Frankia casuarinae: one gene and its partner. The protein of the gene in region 1 interacts with the protein of each later gene in a pairwise test. Links are inferred from orthologs where the notes say so. Each region holds a gene or a part of one and is shown in the gene's direction. Other genes may lie near its edges.

Region 1 (9,629 bases):
TCGCTCCGCTACGCGCCCAGATGCTACGAGGCGCGCCGATCTACCCATGATGCGCATTCGCCCGAGCATCTGCGCGGGCATTCGACGAATTCGTCGGCTCGCGCGTCGGCGTGGGAATCGGCCGGAGCATCGACGAACGCATCGAGACGGGCGGCAGCAAGAGCATCCAGAGAAAGGTGGGACGGCGTCCGCGCGCACCTTCGCGCGAGCATCGGACACCCGGATCCGATCCCGGGAGCGGTGGTACCCGCGCCCCCAAACACGGAGACCACCGGGCGACCACTGATGGTGACCACCGAAAGGCCCCACCATCACCCCGCGGTACGCATCCTCCAATCGGGACGTCAGGGTAGGGGGTACCCGGCGAACGCTCTGCCGTCCGTCTGCCACCAGGAGGTCCTGAAGCATGATCATCAGTTCACATGTCGGGGCGGGCGCTTTCGTGGGCATGGCGATCCGGCACCCGGTGTCCGCCCTCGCCGCCGGCTTCGTCTCACACCTGGTCATGGACGCGTTGCCCCACTGGGGAACGGGTCCGAACACCGAGCCGGAATGGTTGCCGATCGCACGCAAGGACGGCGTGGCGGGACTCGCGGCCATGGCCTTGTTGACGGCGTCCGCCCCCGCCGGGCGCCGACTCGCCGTCCTCGCCGGCATGACCGGTGCCTGCCTACCGGACACCGACAAGGTGGGCCGGTACTTCGTCGGGGTGAGTCCCTGGCCGAGCCGGTTCGACCGTTTCCACGAAGCGATCCAGAACGAGGCCCGACACCGCCTGCCGCGCGAGATTGCGACGGCCGCCGTACTGACCACCGCGGGCACCCTGCTCCTGCGCCGACTCGCGACCCGCGGCGACTGAACGCGGAAGCTCAGCGCGCATCCCCCGGCAAGGTCGCCAAACCTCCGGGCCCTTCCGGATCCCGGGCCCTTCCGGATCTACGAACCAGATCCGGAAGGGCCGGCATCGGCAGGAAGGCCCGGCACCGACAGGACAGGCAAAACGGTCAGGGCAGCAGCACGGCCGCGCCGGTGACCCGGTCGGCGGCGAGGTCGGCGAGGGCCCGGTCGGCCGCGGACAGCGGGTAGGGCGACACGGTCACCGCGAGCCGGTGCTCGGCGGCGATCGCCAGGAACTCCTCACCGTCGGCGCGAGTGTTGGCGGTCGTGCTGCGTACGGACCGTTCCTGGAACAGATGGTCGGAGTAAACGAGCGGCGGGATGTCGCTGAGGTGGATGCCCGCGATGGACAGCGTGCCGCCACGGTCGAGCGCGGCGAGCGCCACCGGCACCAGGTCACCCACCGGGGCGAAGAGCACGGCCGCGTCCAGCGGCTCGGGCGGTGCGGCATACGCCTCGCCCGCCGAGGCGGCGCCGAGTTCCAGAGCAAGCTCGCGGGCCCGCGCCGAGCGCGTCATCACGTGGACGGTGGCGCCCTGTGCGATCGCCACCTGGGCGGCGAGATGGGCGGACGCGCCGAACCCGTAGATGCCGAGCCTCCCGCCGGGCGGCAGCTCCGCCCGGCGCAGCGCCCGGTAGCCGACGATGCCGGCGCACAGCAGCGGGGCAAGCTCCGCATCGCTGTAGCCGTCGGGCAGCCGGTAGGCATAGTCGGCGCGCACGCAGGCGTACTCGGCGTATCCGCCGTCGACATCCCATCCGGTGTAGGTCGAGGCCGGGCAGAGGTTCTCCGCTCCGCGCCGACAGTACCCGCAGGTCCCGTCGGTCGAGGCCAGCCAGGCGATGCCCAGCCGGTCCCCGGTGCGCACGCCGCTCACCCCCTCGCCAACCGCGTCGACCCGTCCGACGACCTCATGTCCGGGCACGGTGCGCGGTCGGTGCGGCGGGAGATCACCCTCGGCGAGGTGCAGATCGGTACGGCAGACTCCGCAGGCGTCGACGTGGACCCGAACCTGGCCCGGCCCTGGCCGGGGCACGGGCAGCTCGGCCGGGCGCAGCGGGCGGGTGCTCATCGGCCCGGGAGCGACTACTTGCCAGGCACGCATCCGCTCGGGTAGCTCAGATGTTGACGCCATGATCACGAGCCAGACCACCAAGGTCATTGTGGCCCTGGCCGACGGCGCGGAACTTCCAGTCGGCGCCGTTGCGGTAGACCTCACCGAAGATGACGACGGTTTCGGTGGAGTAGTCCTCGGACAAATCGTAGCGGACCAGCTCGTTTCCGCCCTGGTCGACCACGCGGATGTAGGCGTTGCGCACCTGGCCGAAGTTCTGGTTCCGGTTCACCGCGTCGTAGATGGAAACCGGAACGATAATCCGGTCAATGTCGACTGGAACCAGTGCAAGGTTGATGATAACGGACTCGTCGTCCCCCTCTCCCTGTCCGGTCAGGTTGTCACCGGTGAGCGTGATCGCCCCCTCGGGGGACGCGAGGTTGTTGAAGAAGACGAAGTAGCCGTCGTTGAGGACCTTGCCGTCCGCCCGGACGCCGATGGCAGAGGCGTCCAGGTCGAAATCGGTCCCGGTGGTCGTGCGGGCGTCCCATCCGAGCCCGACGTTCAACGCGGTGAGCTGGGGGGTGCCGGCCTCGGCGGCCTGCTTCGTGAGGCTGACGTTGCCGCCCTTGGCAAGGCTGACTGCCATTGAGGATCGTCCTTCCTGAGCTGGTCCTCGGCGTCGGGGACCATCGCGTGGACCGCGTGCGTCGCAGTCGGTCATACGGGTGAGCCGGTCGTACGGGTGAGTCGGTCATACGGGTGAGCCGGTCGTGCGGATGTCATCACCCTGGCACACCGGAAGGAATACGCCCAGCACCCCGTCGCCGGGGCGACATCGTCCCGGCGGCGGAAAAGGGACACCGGACCAGATCCGGGCAAGGCCGCCGAGCAAGGGCGACGGGCGGCCGCGCTCGGTCAGCGGCCGCGCTCGGTAACCTGGCTGCCATGGCGCTCTTGGTCGCGAAGTTCGGTGGGTCCTCCGTTGCCGACGCGGACCGCATCAAACGAGTCGCTGAGCGAATCGTGGAGAACCGGCGGGCCGGCAACGACGTCGTCGTGGTGGTCAGCGCGATGGGTGACACCACCGACGAACTTCTCGATCTGGCCGAACAGGTCTCGCCGCTTCCGCCCGCCCGGGAGCTCGACATGCTGCTCACCGCCGGTGAGCGAATCTCGATGGCGCTGCTGGCCATGGCGATCACCACCCTCGGCGCCGAAGCCCGCTCGTTCACCGGCTCCCAGGCCGGAGTCATCACCGACTCGGTGCACGGCAAGGCGCGCATCATCGACGTTACCCCCGGGCGGATCCGCGCCGCCCTGGACTCCGGCGCCATCGCGATCGTCGCGGGCTTCCAGGGTGTGAGCCAGGACACGAAGGACATCACCACGCTCGGTCGAGGCGGCTCGGACACGACCGCGGTGGCGCTCGCTGCCGCGCTGGGAGCGGACGCCTGCGAGATCTACACCGATGTAGACGGCGTGTTCACCGCCGACCCGCGCATCGTCCCCGACGCCCGCCGCATCGACACGATCTCTTATGAGGAGATGCTGGAGATGGCGGCGTGCGGCGCGAAGGTCCTCATGCTGAGGTGCGTCGAGTACGCCCGCCGTTACAGCGTCCCCGTGCATGTCCGATCGTCCTTCTCTGCGAAGCCGGGCACGTGGGTCACCGAGATTCCGGAGGAACAGCTCGTGGAACAGGCCATCATCCGTGGGGTCGCGCACGACCTCAGCGAGGCGAAGGTGACGGTCGTCGGATGCCCGGACAAGCCCGGGGTGGCGGCGGCGGTGTTCCGGGCCGTGGCGGACACCGACGTCAACCTGGACATGATCGTTCAGGTCGGCTCGGTCGCCGGGTCGGGGCGGACGGATATCTCGTTCACCCTGCCCAAGGCGGATGGACGTACCGCGCTCACCGCGCTCACGAAGGTCCAAAGCGAGATCGGCTTCGAGCGCACCCTCTACGACGACCACATCGGCAAGCTGTCGCTGATCGGCGCGGGGATGAAGTCGCACCCGGGGGTGTCCGCCCGGTTCTTCGGCTCCCTCGCCGACGCGGGGGTCAACGTCGAGATCATCTCCACCTCTGAGATTCGCATCTCAGTAGTGGTGCGCGACACCGACCTCCCGCTCGCCGTGCGGGCCGTGCACGGCGCCTTCGACCTGGGTGACCCGAACGGCGGGGCGATCGTGTACGCGGGAACCGGACGATGACGTTGGCGACGTCGTGGGTCCTCGAGACGGCGGCACACCGCGGCAGCTGGACACGCCGCGGCAGCTGGACACGCCGCGGCAGCTGGACACGCCGCGGCGGCACAGTGGCGAATCAGGAGGATGGATCGTGACGAGCAACGAGGCGGGCCGGCGACCGACGCTCGCAGTGGTGGGGGCGACCGGCGCGGTCGGCACGGTGATGCTGTCGCTGCTCGACGAACGCCCCGGCATCTGGGGAGAGATCCGGCCGATCGCCTCGGCCCGATCCGCGGGACGGACGGTACGGGTGCGCGGCGCGGACGTCGTCGTCCAGGCCCTGGCACCGGAGGTCTTCGACGGCGTGGACGTGGCCGTGTTCGACGTTCCCGACGAGGTCTCCGCCCGGTGGGCACCGGTAGCGGCGGCCCACGGCGCGGTCGCGGTCGACAACTCCGGCGCGTTCCGGATGGACGCCGACGTGCCGCTGGTCGTGCCGGAGGTGAACGCCGACCAGATCCCCACGCGGCCGCGGGGCATCATCGCGAACCCGAACTGCACCACCCTGTCGATGATCGTTGCGGTCGGCGCTCTGCACCGGGCGTTTGGGCTGGAGTCGATGTTCGCGGCCTCCTACCAGGCCGCGAGCGGCGCCGGGCAGGCCGGCATCGACGCCCTCTACGACCAGCTCACCGTCGTCGGTGGCACCCGCGAGCTGGGGCGGACCGCCGGTGACGTGCGTAAGGCCATCGGTGAGGACGGCCTCGGCCCCTTCCCGGCGCCGCTGGCGCTCAACGTCGTGCCCTGGGCCGGTTCACTGAAGGACGGCGGCTGGTCCTCGGAAGAGTTCAAGGTCCGCAACGAGTCCCGCAAGATCCTGGGTATCCCGGATCTGCGGGTGTCGGCTACCTGTGTGCGGGTGCCGGTCATCACCACGCACGCGGTCGCGGTGCACGCCCGCTTCACCCGGCCGGTGACCGCGGACGAGGCGCGCACGGTGCTGCTGAACGCTCCCGGCGTCGCCGTCGTCGACGATCCGTCAGCCGGCGAGTTCCCGACCCCGGCCGACGTCGTCGGAACGGACCCGACCTGGGTCGGCCGAATCCGGCAGTCGCCGGACGACCCGCACGAGGTCGCGCTGTTCCTCTGCGGGGACAACCTGCGCAAGGGCGCCGCGTTGAACACCCTGCAGATCGCCGAACTTCTCGTGCAGGATTGGCTGTACCTTTAATCAGGCGTTAAGCTTTTGGCCGCGAACCACGCCATCCGGGAACCGATGAACGCCCCGCGCTTTCCGGCCCGAGAAAACGATCGAGATCAGCCGGAAAAAACATACCTTCCACCGAACTGTCGGATATCGAACTGATCGAGAAGTCGAGAAGCGGTCAGCCCGCCCCAGGAGGACCCTTGGGCGGGCTGACCGTTGAAGTCTCTCGTGGCTCAGACGACGCGGACGGCGTCGGCCTGCGGACCCTTCTGACCCTGGGTCACCTGGAACTCGACCCGCTGGCCCTCCTCAAGTGCCTTGTAACCGTCCATCTGAATCGCGCTGTAGTGAACGAAGACGTCGGAACCGCCGCCGTCCACGGAGATGAAGCCGAAGCCCTTCTCCGAGTTGAACCACTTCACCGTGCCCTGAGCCACGTGCCGTTCTCCCTGCTGGTGCAGTCAGGACCCGCACCGCGCGGGCCCCGGGCCGAACATCAGGAAGCTGCAAGAGCCCCTGACGTTGTTCCGCCGCGCCTCGGTTGAGACGCGAACCGCCGAACTCCGGCCAGGGACGACGCTACACGGACGGAGGCCTTCGCGGGAGTCCTCCGGGCAAGGAAGTCCACTTCATACCCCGGTCACAGAACAACGCAGCAGGTCCGGCCGCCGGCAGCTCCACCCGTCCCGTCCCGCAATCCGTCGAGCTGACAGGGATTTCCCGAGCGCGCCGACCCGTGGCGGATGGTCGTGCGCCCGATGGCCCGGATGTGGCGCACGAATGGGTGACGCGGAGGAGGTAATCGGTCAGACCACGGCAGAGCCCACCCGGCACGGCCTCAGGTCAGCGGATCCAGCGACGGTGCCGGGCTGCCGAGATCGCGGGCCACGCATCGAAGAAGTCTCGTTCCGCCATGCGTGCCCGGCACTCCTCCAGGCCCAGCAGGACACCCAGAGTAAACGCGGTGGGGGCGCCCTGGGCCTGCGCTGCCGTCCCCCAGTCCCCCAGCAGCCTGCGCGCGATGGTGGCGTCCTGATGGGTTCCGAGCAGCTCCTGCGCGATCTGGGCCTGCTCGACCAGCCGCGCCGCGTCATTCCCGTACAGCGGTGCGACGGCTTCCGCCGCGTACCGTAACCGCTTGGCCTGCTTGCGGGCGGAATGCAGCAGTTCGTCCCGTTCCGAGCCGGCCTTCAGGGCGCTCGCGGCACGGACCTTCTTCGCCAGCTTCCGGTCGGCGCCGAGCAGCAGATCGGGGAGGGCCTTGCCGGCCGGACGGGCCGCCGCGGGGGTGAGCGGGCCCCGCAGTAGGGTGAGCAGGTTGGAGACGAGCGCGAAGTACCGGTCACTGCGCAACATGGCCAACGCCTCCGCCCGGCCGTTGGCCGTGCCGGCGCCGAGGTGCGCGGTGACCGTCTTGCGCACGGGCCCCGCGACCAGCTCGGTGGGCAGCTCCGCCAGGCGGGTCTCGAAATAGGCGGCCTGGACCTCGGCGTCGCGGGCGCCGGAGAGCGCGCCGGCGAGGTCCCGCAGCTCGCCGTCCAGGAAGAGCGCTCTCTCGGGCGGGAACAGCGGCGCGAACGTCCGCAGGGTGCTGCGGGCCCGACGGCAGGCGACGCGCATCTTGTGGACCGCCTCGGGCTCGTCGAGCCGCACCCGCGGATCGGCCGCGAGCAGGGCACGTGCCTGTTCGATCAGGTAGGCCCGTACCACCTCGCCCGCCGGCGTCCCGCGTCGTGGCTTGCGCGGCGGCGAAGGAACGTCCGGCCCGGGGCCGGCGGCCAGCGCCTCACCCAGGACCCGCGCGAGCTTCGAGGAGTCCGCCGCCGGGGTGGCGCCCGCGGCCGTGAGCAGACCGGCGACCTCGTCGAGCACCTCGGGCCCGCCGTTGACGAGTTCGACCTCGATCTCCCGCCAGCTGCTCAGTACCGTCGTCTCCCCCAGGGTCTGCGCGGAGACCTGGTCATCGACGACCTCGGCCAGGTCGACTCCGACCGTGTCCCGCAGTCGGCGCGCTGTCCGCAGTGTCCGCAGCCTGGCGACCGGCCGCGGCTCGGCGCCGCGCAGATGGACCGACACCAGATCGACGAACTCCGCGGGAGGGCTGTACCGCGGGCCCTCCGCCCCCACGCCCACGCCCACGCCCGCGTCGAGCGGGAGCTGGAGCTCGTCCCGCTCCCCCACCCGGACGGGCAGCTTGAGGTGCCATCCGGCGTCCGCCCCACCGGTCCGACGCCGTATCGTGATCTTGTTACGGGCCAATCGGAGATCGTCGCTGTCGTAGTAGACGGCCTCCAGGCTGACGGTCTTGCGGGTGCGCGCGGTGGCGACGCCCGCAACCTCCCCCAACTTCGGGAGCACAAAGGTCGGTTCGACCGAGAACTTGCGCTCGATCTCGCGGATTCCGTTGACCATCGGTCCTCCCCGACCAGCCGTACCGCGGCAGGCACTCGACGGCTATGCCTTCCGGCGCCCCATGGCCTTCCGGCGCCCCGAACCCGCCGACGTTGACGTCCTCGAACGATCCACCGCCTCCGCGATACACCGTTGAGATACGCATCGTATGCCCATCAGACGATCTCTATTTCCCCACCCGTAACCTTAGCGCGGCGCCGGGATCCAGGAGATCTTTCCGACCAACGCTACGTATCCGACGAACGCGACGGTGTCGATGAGTGCGTGGGCGATGACGAGCGGCAGCACCCGGCCGGTCCGCTGGAACATCCGGCCGAACAGCAGGCCCATCGCGAGGTTACCGGTGAACCCACCGAGCCCCTGGTAGAGGTGATAGGAACCGCGGAGCAGGGCGCTGGCCGCCAGCGCCCGGTTGGCCGCGACACCAAGTTCACGCAGCCGCACCAGCAGGTACCCGGTGACGATGACCTCCTCGGCGAGGCCGTTCTGCGCCGCGCTGAGGACCAGGACCGGTACACGCCACCACACGTCCGGCAGGCCCGAGGGCGCGACGGTGAGGTTCGCCCCGCTGTGCCACGCCAGCAGGTAGAGGCCCAGGCCGAGCCCGCCGACCCCGGCCGCGATCGCCGCTCCCCGGCCGGCGTCGCGACCGGTGTGCCGACCGTCCAGGCCGATCGCCCGCGGTCCGCCTCCGTGCCTCGTCAGCAGGTATACGGCGAGCAGCGCTGGCACCAGCCCGGTGACCAGGTCGGCGAGTTGGAGCGCAAGGTCGAGCCAAGGCCGTCCCGGCGCCGCCGAGGTGTTCAGCCGGGCCACCTGGGAACGGACGGGGCCCGGCCGGGTCAGCACCCCGACGTAGCGGATGACCGCGAACAGCGCCGAGGTGGCGAAGGAGACCCCGAGCACGAGCCAGACCTCGACGACGAGCTGCCGGCGGGTGAGCGACTCACCCGCGATGACCGGCGCCTGAGCGGGGGCAGAGGTCACGCGATGACCGTAGCCCACCGCCGCGGCGGGCCGGCCCGATCACTGCACCGGCCCGATCACTGCACCAGCCCGATCACTGCACCAGCCCGATCACTGCACCGGCCCGATCACTGCACCGGCCCGATCACTCCGCCGGTTCCGGCCGGGAGAACAGCCGGAACAGCATCATCAGGGACGGCACAAGCACCACCAGACCGCCGGCGATGGCGAACAGCATGGCCCGGATGTTCGTCGTCGGCGCCGCGGCCGTGTCCACCGTGGCCTGCCCGACCACCAGGTCCGGGTACTGGGCCACCGCCCAGCCCCAGAGCATCGCGCCGACGGCGAGACCGGCCGCGATGCGGGCGGCACCGAACTGCTCGCGCCAGAGCGCGACGAGGGCGCCGATCCCGCCGAGGGTGGACAGGGCTACCAGGGGAAGCGAGCGGTCCCTGAACCGGCCGGCGACCTGCGGGGCGTCCGCCCACAGCAGGGGCAGCAGGATCGCGGCGAGTGCACCGCAGAGCACGGCGCCGCCGATGGCCCGCCGGCGGAAGTCGGCCACCAGGTGCGCGGTGGCCGGGGAAGAGGCGGCGTCCCGGCAGAGGTAGACGGCGGCGAGGAAGGCCGTCGCGGCGACCGCGAAGGCCCCGCAGACGAGCCCGAACGGGCTGCGCACCGGCGCGAACGGGTCGTCGGTCGACAGATCACCGCTGGCCAGAGCCGCACCGGCCACCCCGAGCGCGAACGGGGCGATCGTCGAGGAGACCGCGAAGACGTGCCCCCACCAGTGGTCGGGACCGGCCCCACCCGCCCCGTAGGACCGGTACACGTACGCGGCGCCACGCAGCACGATGCCGACGAGGGCCACGGACAGCGGCACCTCCAGAGAGGAGCCG
Region 2 (9,520 bases), 290 kb from region 1 along the record:
ACGGTGCGGCTGATCCGCGATGCCTCTCCGTTCCGGATCACGCAGTGCCCCTGGACGACCGCGGCCCCGTGCGACAGCCACCGCCAGGCCCGCCGGAAGGCGTCCGGTGCCGGATGATGATCCGCGTCGAAGACACCGACGAACTCACCGGTGATCATTGGCATCGCCGCGTTCACGTTCTGCGCCTTGGAGGTGCTGGTCGGCACGTGCATCGGGATGAAACGGGGATCGGAATCGGCGATCCGCGCGAGCGTCTCCTCCACGGGCAGGTATCGGGGAGTGTTATAGGCGAGGATGATCTGTAGTGGACCCGGGTAGTCCAGCCGGAGGAACGCCTTGACCGTGTCGACGATCGTGGCCGACTCGTTCGGCAGATACGCGGCGATGATGGCGCTCGCCGCCGGGAACGGCGCGGCGGGCGCGTCCGGGCACTTCTCCGGTTCGAGCGCCGACAACTGCTCCAGGTAGGTGGTGAGGGTAGTGCCGGCCAGCGCGATGGCCAGGAGTGCGAAGACGACGTGGGTCGGGTCGAGGCCCAGTGTGAACAGTGTGCTGTAGATCCCGAACGGGAGTCCGAGGCAGATCGCGGTCGAGACGACGATCTGGACGGCGTCGGACGGCCGCAACCGTGTGTGCAACGGGCGCCCGGAACGTCGCGGCTGGTTCTCCGCTGGTTCCATCTTCGGGTCGTAACAGACGGGGACCATGTCGAGCTGCCCTGCGGCGAGCCCCATGGCCAGCCGGGCCCGCCGCAGGGCGGTGGCATCATCGATGGTGTCGTCCACCTGGACGAACCCCGGAACGGGGGTGACCCGCAGACGCTCGCCGTTGACGGCGAAGTCACAGCTTGCGACCGTACGCACGATCTCGCCGAACGCCGCTTCGGCGGAGCGGCCCGGCCGCGTCGGCAGGACGACGACCACCTCGCCGGGGCGGCCCTGGCCGATGGCGGAGCCACGCCACCGATGCAGATCACCTGCCAGGGCGGCGACCTGATCGAGTAGAGACAGGCAGGCGCCCGGAGCGAGGCGCTCGCGCAGCCGGCCGAACTCGGCGATGTACAGAAGGCCGACGACGCAACTCCGGCCCGTCGATCGAGTACGGCTCCGGGCCTGCTGGACGGTCGCGATGGCGCGATCGTGGTGCTCGTGATGGTAATGCCGTCGTCCTGGCACCCGCATGACCCGCCGCCATCCGGATCCATCCGGGACGGCGAGGTCACTCGTTCCCGGATCCAGATCCACCACCACGTACTCCGGCGGCGGAACTGCCATGTTCGGTGTGTTGATCCCCCCCGGCGTCGGCCTTTCAGCGACCGTTTCAGCGAAATTCGCAGCCATGAACTGAACTCTCGCTAGATTCGCCGGATAATTCTAAGTCTTTTTGGTGTAGGGAGTCGTGGGAGTCGGGGCAGCACTCCTCTCTCCTGGCCGGAAGGTAAATACCTGGGAGCGTGATTCTCTACTGGTTCAGCTTTATCGTGGCCGACACCATACCAGTCGGGGTTCGGGTGTCTGTTGGTGGGCCGTGCGCCAGGGGGAGACGATACGTTGCGTTAGCGGCATGCGAGTTAGATTTAACGTTCTGTTCATCCTTTGCGGTAATCATTCTTACCCACGCGGATCGCGGACGATTCAGCGTCCGCGATCTCTGCGGGAACGGCGATAGGACGCGGCTGGACACGGCTGGACACGGTCGGGCATGACCGCGTGCGACCGGGCACGGAAAAGGCTCCCCGTTTCCGGGGAGCCTTATGTGCGTATGGTGTTGGTGAAGTTGCGCCATGCAATGAACAGTCTGAGGTCCGCGCTCTTCCCGCAGGTAGCGGCCATGATGGCGCCGCACCTGGTGACACTGTTGATCACGGGAGTGACCAGTCCGCCGAGCGGACAGGGGGTGCGATCTGTCAAGCTCGTAGCGAACGAAGCACGTCGAGGATCGGCGGTGGCGCGGGGCCGATCCTGCCGATCGGCAGGATCGGCCCCGCGCCGACTCACGCGCAGGCGCGCCCCGGTCGGATGGAAGGAGATGCTCGCCATGGCCTCGCGCTTGACGCGATCTGACGAGAAGGACGAGAAGGACGAGAAGATCGATCGGCGGGTCCGGGTGCTGGGGGAGCCGGTGGACTCCTACCCCCAGCTGCCGCCGGAGGTCGGCCGCGGTTCCATCCGCAGGATCACCGTTGTCGGCGAGCCTGTTCTGCACCGGCCCTGTAAGAAAATCACCGAGTTCGGGACCGCGGAGCTCGCTGCGCTGATCGATGACATGTTCACCACCATGTACGGCGCCGAAGGTGTCGGACTCGCCGCGAACCAGATCGACGTCGACGCCGCGGTCTTCGTCTATGACTGCACCGACGAGGACGGTGTGCGGCACGTGGGCCATCTGGTCAACCCCGTCCTGGAGGAGGCGCCGCCGGCGGAGCGCCGGCTCGTCAAGGGGGATGAGGGGTGCCTGTCTGTTCCGGGGGCCTACATGGAGGTCGCCCGGCTGGAGCATGCTGCTGTCCGCGGTCAGGACCAGCACGGTGCCCCGCTCCGCCTGGAGGGAACCGGCTATTTCGCCCGTTGCCTGCAGCATGAGACCGATCACCTGTACGGCAGCCTCTACCTGGACCGGCTGTCGAGCCGCGGACGCAAGAAGGCCCTCCGCGAGATGGAGGAGCGGACCGAGGAGATCTTCGCCCGCCGGGTCGAGGTGGCCGCGCGGCTCGGCAGGTAGCGAGCCACCGGCGCGCGCTACCTGTCCTGCGAGGAAGGCTACCTGTCCTGCAAGAAAGGCTATCCGTCCTGCGAGAAAGAGAGAGTCGGCGGTGGATGTGGTGTTGCGGCGGGCGGCCGAGGCGGCGACGGGCTTCATGCCCACGGAGGAGGGCCTGGCGCTCTACGCGGCGGCAACACGGGTATCGGCCGGCGGCCTGATCTGCGAGGTCGGCACCTACTGCGGTAAGTCGACCCTGTACCTGGCCGCGGCCGCCCGGACGGTGGGAGCGACGGTGATCACCGTGGATCATCATCGCGGGTCGGAGGAGAACCAACCCGGGTGGGAGTACCACGACGCCGATCTCGTCGACCCGCGTAGCGGCCGGCTGGACACGCTGCCCTTCCTGCGGCGGACGCTGGAGGACGCGGGCGTCGAGGACGTCGTGACGGCGGTCGTCGGCCGCTCCGAACGGGTGGGGCGATGGTGGTCGACCCCGGCCGACCTGCTCTTCCTCGACGGCGGGCACACCGAGGAGCAGGCCCAGGCGGACTACGAGGCCTGGGCCTGCCACGTGCGGCCCGGCGGTCTCCTGGCCATCCACGACGTCTTTCCGGACCCGGCGGACGGGGGCCAGGCGCCCTACCACGTCCTGGTGCGGGCGCTGACGGAGGGCTTCCGCGAGCTGTCGTGCGCGGGTTCGCTGCGCGTCCTACGCCGCGTCGACTGAGCGGCATCCGCATGCCGGCCGCTGCCGAGGAAGCCGGCGTTCGGCGGGCGTCACCACCTCCGTCCCCGTCCGCGGCTCCGTCCGCGACTCCGGAAGCCGCCTGCCGCCCTGCCGAGGCTCGTCGGACTCCTTGTCGAGGACACAGATCCCCTCGGGGAGGCCGTCGCCGCGGAAGAGGGTCTCGGTGACCCCGCCGGCCAACGTGTCGACCGCGAGGATCACCGCCGCCGCGGTCCAGGTCGACTGTTCGGCCGGCCAGAACGTCGCGGTCTCGAACTGCCAGCCCGTCCAGTAGCTCCCGTCGGCGTGCCGCAGGTGCTGCATGTCCGTAACCAGCTTGGTCGCCGCGGCGGTCTCGCCCACGAGATGCAGGGCGATGGCTAGTTCGCAGGTCTCGGCCCCCGTGACCCAGGGCTCGTCGGCCACGCAGCGGATGCCCAGACCGTCGACGACGAAGTCGTTCCACCGGCTGGTGAGCCGGGACCGACCCGCGGACCGGCGCAGCGCTCCGCCGATCACCGGGTAGTACCAGTCCATCGACCACCGGTCGCGGGGGGCGAAGTACTCTGGGTGAGCGACGAGGGTGTGCCGCAGCGCGCCGGTCGCCCGTTCCCAGGCCGGTGGCACCTCCCCGACCAGGGCTGCGAGCGCCATCCCGCAGCGCAGGCTGTGCAACGTGCTGGAGCATCCCGTCAGCAGGGCCTCGGGGTAGTCGACACCGTCCGACGACCGGGCCCACCAGATCTGTCCGGTCGGGCTCTGCATGTCGACGACGAAGCCCAGGGCTGCCTCGACGACCGGCCAGATCCTCGTGAGGAAGGCGCGGTCACCGGTGGCCAACCAGCGGTGCCAGGCTGCGGTGGCGACATAGGCGCACTGGTTGCTGTCGGCGAAGTCCTCCTTGACCGCGCCGCCGACGTAGCTCGTCGCCCAGGATCCATCCGGCCGCTGGTTGCGACACAGCCAGGCCCACGCGGCGTCGGCGGCGTCGACCAGGCCGCCGAGGTCGAGGGCCATGGCGCATTCGAGGTGATCCCACGGGTCGGTGTGGCCACCGGGATACCAGGGGATGGCGCCGTCCGGCTCCTGGACGACGGCGATCGCGGTCGCGGTCGCGGTGAGCGCCTCGGGGGTCAGGACCGGAGCAGACTCAACCGGCCGCACGCGTTACCTCCGGTTTCCTCAAATACAGCACGATGCTCTTGCCGATGATCGGATTGAGGGCCCGCTCGGCGAGCCGGGTGATGCGGGGACGGCGCATCATGTCCCACACCAGCAGCCGGTGGTAAAGCCGCGTCGCCGGATGGTCGTCGTCGTGGACACCGACGAGACACCGCAGCCACCAGTACGGGGCGTGCAGGGCGTGTGCGAAATGGGTGCCGGCCGGTTCCAGTCCCACCGCGATCAACCGGTCACGAAGCTCGTCCCGGCGGTAGATGCGGACATGGCCCCCCTCGACGCTGTGATAAGCCGTCGACAGGCTCCAGCACACCTGCTCGGGGAACCGGTTCGGGACGGTGACCGCCACCCACCCCCCGGGCCGTAGCACCCGGGCGATCTCCGTCATCGCCGCCGTGTCGGCGGGCAGGTGTTCGAGCACCTCGGCGGCGATGATCCGGTCGAAGGTGCCGTCGGCGAACGGCAGCGCCAGCGCGTCACCGCGCACTCCGGCGGCCTTCGCCTTGGGCGGAGCCTGTCCCTCCAGGGCCATCGCGGCGAGCATCGCGTTGACGCCGGCGACCTCGCCGGCGGAGTGGTCCAGCGCGATGACCTCGGCGCCCCGTCGGAACGCCTCGAACGTGTGCCGTCCGGCGCCGCAGCCCAGGTCGAGCAGCCGGCAGCCCGCGGAGACGGGAAACTGGTCGAAGTCGACGGTCAGCATGCGTCGGCCGTCAGCCGGTCAGCGTCGACGACGCCGGTGCGGACGCCGCGGCGCCGGGTGTGACGGCGCCGGGTGTGGACAGCGGTGCCGGCGTCCACTGGGCCGCCGGTCCCGGTCCCGGTCCCGGGGCCGGGACCGGGGAGGTGGGCGTCCCGCCGACCGCCGCGATCCGCTCGGCGTACCAGTCCGCGGTGGCCGCGGCGGCCGCCCGCCAGGAGAACCGCGCCTCCACCCGGCGGCGCCCGGCGGCACCCATTCGGGCCCGTCGTTCGGGATCATCGAGCAGGGAACCGATGGCGTCCGCCAGGGCTCCCGCATCCCCCGGTGGGACCAGCAACGCGGCCTCCCCGTCCGGACCGGCGACCTCGGGCAACGCCCCGGCGGTGGTGGCGACCAGCGGGATCCCGCAGGCCATCTCCTCGACGGCGGGCAGGCTGAACCCCTCGTAAAGCGAGGGAACGACCGCGACCTCGGCGGAGCGCAACAGGTCCACCAGCTCCGGTTCCGGCATGTTGGAACGGAACGTCACGGCGTCGGCCAGGCCCAGCTCGGCAACCTGGCGCTGGGCCGTTCCCCCTTCGCGGACCTTGCCGACGCAGACCAGGTGCGCCGAGCGATCCACCCGCAGCTTCGCGAGCGCCTCGAGCAGGACAAGCAGGCCCTTAAGCGGAACATCGGCGCTGGTCACGACGACGACACGGCCCGGAACCGCCGGATTGCCCGCGGGCGCCGGCGTGAAGACGTCGGCGTCGACTCCCAAGGGAACCGTGCGCATGACCGTCGGGGGGAGGTTCATGTCCGCGATGATCTCTCGCCGGGAGCTCTCCGACGGGATGACGATGCCATCCAGCCCCCGCGCGACCCGGGCCTGCATCGGGAGGAACGAGTACCACCGGCGCAGGCCCAGCCGGGAGGTGAAGGTGGTCGCCGCGGCGAGGTGCAGGCGGCGATCGACCGTGATCGGATGATGCACGGTGCCCACGACCGGGATCCGGTACGGGCGCAGGGCTGCCCGCAGCGCCAGCAGGCCGTATCCCAGCCCCTGGTTGTCATGGACGATGTCGAACGGCGGCCGACCCCCGGATGCCCTGGGGCGCAGGGCTTGGCAGGCACGCAGGCTGAAGGCGAGCGGCTCGGAGAACTGGCCGGTCCGCATCATGGCGAACTCGACGACGTCCGGCAGGCCGTGGAACTCGGCCAGTCCGGGCCACCGGAACGGGTCGGAGTCCCGGTAGAGATCAAGGCTGGGCAGTTCGGTGAGGCCGACACCCTCCTCAAGCACCGGGTACGGCGGCCCGCTCACCACCTGGACGCGGTGCCCCAGGGCGACCAGTTCGCGGGACAGATGTCGGACGTACACACCCTGGCCACCGCAGGTGGGCAGACTCCGGTACGACAACAACGCAATCCGCAACTGTGCGCCCTCCGTCCGTCTCGGGCCATGTCCTGGTTCCTCGACGTCGAGGGTGGCGCCGCTTCCTGGCACATTAGGATATTGAGTGCCGATCTTCACTGAAATGGGCCGACACTGTGTCCTGGCCGTGTGCCCTGCGTCACATTAGGACTCTTCGTCGTGAGTCCAAGATCTGCGGCAACGAGGGAGACTTGCCCATCCAGAGGGTTTTGTGTCCGCTTTATCCCGCAGGCGCGGGGATCTTCCCGGATCACCGGTGGACGGTTTATGCAGCCGGGAGTCGTCCCTGTGGCGTTGCCCGCGACCTCGCGCAGCACGTCGGCCCGGGCCCGCTCTCAGACCTCGCCGCCACCGACGGCCCGACCATCCCACCGGGCACGGCGAGCGCCGAAGGCGCAACACGGGGGGTCAGGGGGCTTGGCCCCTCGGCCAGCATAACGGGCACGGCGAAGCCGCCCAGAGGGCGGCGATCATGATTGGCTAGCGCGTGGACCTAGGTGGACTTGAACCACCGACCTCTTCCTTATCAGGGAAGCGCTCTAACCGACTGAGCTATAGGTCCGTGCTGCGAGTCCAAGAATACAGGACGGCGGCGCAGGAGCGGGACCGCCGCCGTCCCTCCAAGCTACTGATCACTCAGAGTCAGCTCGACGCCGCCGATCATCTCGGCGCAGAGGTTGTAGAGCAGGGCACCGAGCGTGGACAGCGCGGTCATGAGGATGACGTTGATCGCCCCGATGAGCAAGCTGATCTGCATTGCCCGGCCGAACGACAGCCATCCTCGGATGTCGGTGCTGCTGCTGTCGGTCAGGGTATCGGCCGCGTCGGAGACGCTGTCGAACACGCCGATCGAGTTCAGGACGAACCACAGCACGGCGATCGCGACGAGCAGAACCACAAAGACGCAGAGGGAGAACGCGAAGCTGACCCGGGTCACCGTGAGGGGATTGACCTTGGACAGCTTGAGCTTGGCCCGCCGGCCCTGACCGGGCGGGCGGGCGGAACCGGACGAGCCGGGACCGGACCGGCCAGGGGAGTGACCGGCACCCGCCCGCTCAGCGGAGACCGGCTCGAACTGGTCGTCGAGCGCACCGGGGGAGGTCGTGGTCACGCTGTTCAGAGCACCCGTCGTCGTGGTGGTACCCGCGGACTCCGGCGCCGCGAGCGGCCGGTCGTAGGCCGCCGTGGGGCCGGCACCGCCGGACCTCCCCCCCGCCGGACCCGGCGGGGCGGGGCGTACCGGATCGGGGGCGGGCATGCGCTCGGGCGCGGCACGGTTCCTGTCGGGCTTCGTGGTACGGCTCCTCGTCATGCTGGGCGGGCGGACCAGGGAGATCGTGTCGGTCTCCCGTGGCCGCTCGGCCGGGGGCTCCACGCGAACTGCCGGCCCCCCTGGCGTGGCTCGACCGGGTCCGGGTGGCGCCAGGCCGAGGGACTTCGCCGGCGACGATACGGCGGCCGGGCCGAGTTTCCGGGTAGCCGAGCCCGCCTCGTCGGAGTGGGTTCCAGCGGCCCCGGTACGAGCCGACCCGGATGGGGACACCGACGACGTTCCGCTGGCACGTCCCGTGGAGGTGCCAGCCGAGGACCCTGCGCCCGACACACCCGACGCGCCCGCGGAAGAGGTGGACAAGGACCGCGAGGACAAGGGGGACTTCGCCCCGTCGGGGACCGATCCGGAGCGGGACGCCGCCGAACCCGCCGCACCCGAACCCGAACCCGCCGAACCCGACGCCGACGAGCCGGGTTCAGCCGAATGGGCTTTTGACGACCCGGCCTTCGACGACCCAGTCGAACCCGTCGGCCCCCCGGCGGAGGACTGCGGCGGGTCCGCCGCGCCTCCGGCCGGGCCGCGGCCGCCCTCCCGCTCATCCACGGGCCGACCGGACCGCCCGGGCCGCTGGAAGAACGGATTACCGGACTCGGGCCCATCGCCGGCCGCGGGCACCTTCACCGTCTCGCTGCCGGCGTCCTCCCCACGGCCGTCCCGCAGCGACAACGAGCGGCCCGCGGCGTCCGCCGCGCGTCCCGACGCCGGGCCGGCGCCGGCCCGGCGGCCGGCTTCCGAATCACGCCCGGCGGAATCGGAAACACCAGCGGAACCCGCGGAATCCGGGCCCGCGGAATCCGGGCCGGAGGAGCTCGCGCCTCTGGCCGCGCCGCCAGCACCGGAGGAACCAACGGAAGCGGGTCTCACCGTGGACCGTGGGCCGGCCCCGTCCCCCCCGCTCGGCCGGCGGGACTGCTCGGTGGCACGCGATCCCTCCGCCCCGGCGGCCGAGGAGGGGCCGCGGTAGACCGCCGACCGGGCTGGCCGGTCTTCCTGACTGTCACTCACGGACTCTCCCGGTTCAGTCCTGACGGTGTGCACGGGTCCCGCGCACACCCGTCCCCTCGGGCGGCGTCGTTCTCGGCGTGGGTGGCCACGACCACGAGATCGTCAACCTCTCGGGGGCTCGCTCTCAGCTTTCCTGGGGCCCGGCGTCGATACGAGCGTCGGTGTCCTCCGCATCAGCATTACGTGCGACTCCGACAACCTGCACCCCGGACTCCAGATCGATGAGCCGGACTCCCATGGTCTGCCGCTGCGCCCGCCGTACATCCTTGGCAACGGTCCGCAATACGCCCCCGTTGGAGGCGATGGCGTAGAGCTGGTCGTCGGGATCGACGACGAGTGCCCCCACCAGACCACCGCGAGTCGAGACGATCTTAGCGGTCAGCACGCCCTTGCCACCACGGCCCTGCACCGGGTACTCGGCCAGCGGCGTCCGCTTCGCGTATCCACCGGAGGTGG

What was found.
Region 2: the proteins of FRANCCI3_RS01305 (region 1) and def interact in binary tests that used the Escherichia coli proteins (3 or more experiments, as listed by UniProt). The link is inferred for Frankia casuarinae from one-to-one orthologs.

The regions. Positions count from the first base shown.
Region 1 is NC_007777.1:297,848-307,476, reverse strand. Bases 3,356-6,336 are described here. They hold FRANCCI3_RS01305 (aspartate-semialdehyde dehydrogenase), read left to right. Parts: upstream 3,356-4,296; coding sequence 4,297-5,376; downstream 5,377-6,336. Other genes in these bases: FRANCCI3_RS01295 (CYTH and CHAD domain-containing protein), read right to left, coding at 6,196-6,336; FRANCCI3_RS01300 (cold-shock protein), read right to left, coding at 5,586-5,789; FRANCCI3_RS01310 (aspartate kinase), read left to right, coding at 3,356-4,169. Also shown: FRANCCI3_RS01325 (hypothetical protein), read left to right, coding at 407-859; FRANCCI3_RS01320 (zinc-dependent alcohol dehydrogenase family protein), read right to left, coding at 1,005-2,003; FRANCCI3_RS01315 (TerD family protein), read right to left, coding at 2,017-2,601; more of FRANCCI3_RS01310, read left to right, coding at 2,901-3,355; more of FRANCCI3_RS01295, read right to left, coding at 6,337-7,764; FRANCCI3_RS01290 (CPBP family intramembrane glutamic endopeptidase), read right to left, coding at 7,951-8,751; FRANCCI3_RS01285 (cytochrome d ubiquinol oxidase subunit II), read right to left, coding at 8,876-9,629.
Region 2 is NC_007777.1:10,328-19,847, reverse strand. Bases 1,008-3,879 are described here. They hold def (peptide deformylase), read left to right. Parts: upstream 1,008-2,037; coding sequence 2,038-2,721; downstream 2,722-3,879. Other genes in these bases: FRANCCI3_RS00065 (hypothetical protein), read right to left, coding at 3,413-3,879; FRANCCI3_RS00070 (class I SAM-dependent methyltransferase), read left to right, coding at 2,813-3,430; FRANCCI3_RS00085 (glycosyltransferase family 2 protein), read right to left, coding at 1,008-1,274. Also shown: more of FRANCCI3_RS00085, read right to left, coding at 1-1,007; more of FRANCCI3_RS00065, read right to left, coding at 3,880-4,594; FRANCCI3_RS00060 (class I SAM-dependent methyltransferase), read right to left, coding at 4,581-5,312; FRANCCI3_RS00055 (glycosyltransferase family 4 protein), read right to left, coding at 5,323-6,726; FRANCCI3_RS00045 (DUF3566 domain-containing protein), read right to left, coding at 7,352-7,984; FRANCCI3_RS23025 (hypothetical protein), read left to right, coding at 7,983-9,023; gyrA (DNA gyrase subunit A), read right to left, coding at 9,189-9,520. UniProt on the Escherichia coli protein: Removes the formyl group from the N-terminal Met of newly synthesized proteins. Requires at least a dipeptide for an efficient rate of reaction. N-terminal L-methionine is a prerequisite for activity but the enzyme has broad specificity at other positions.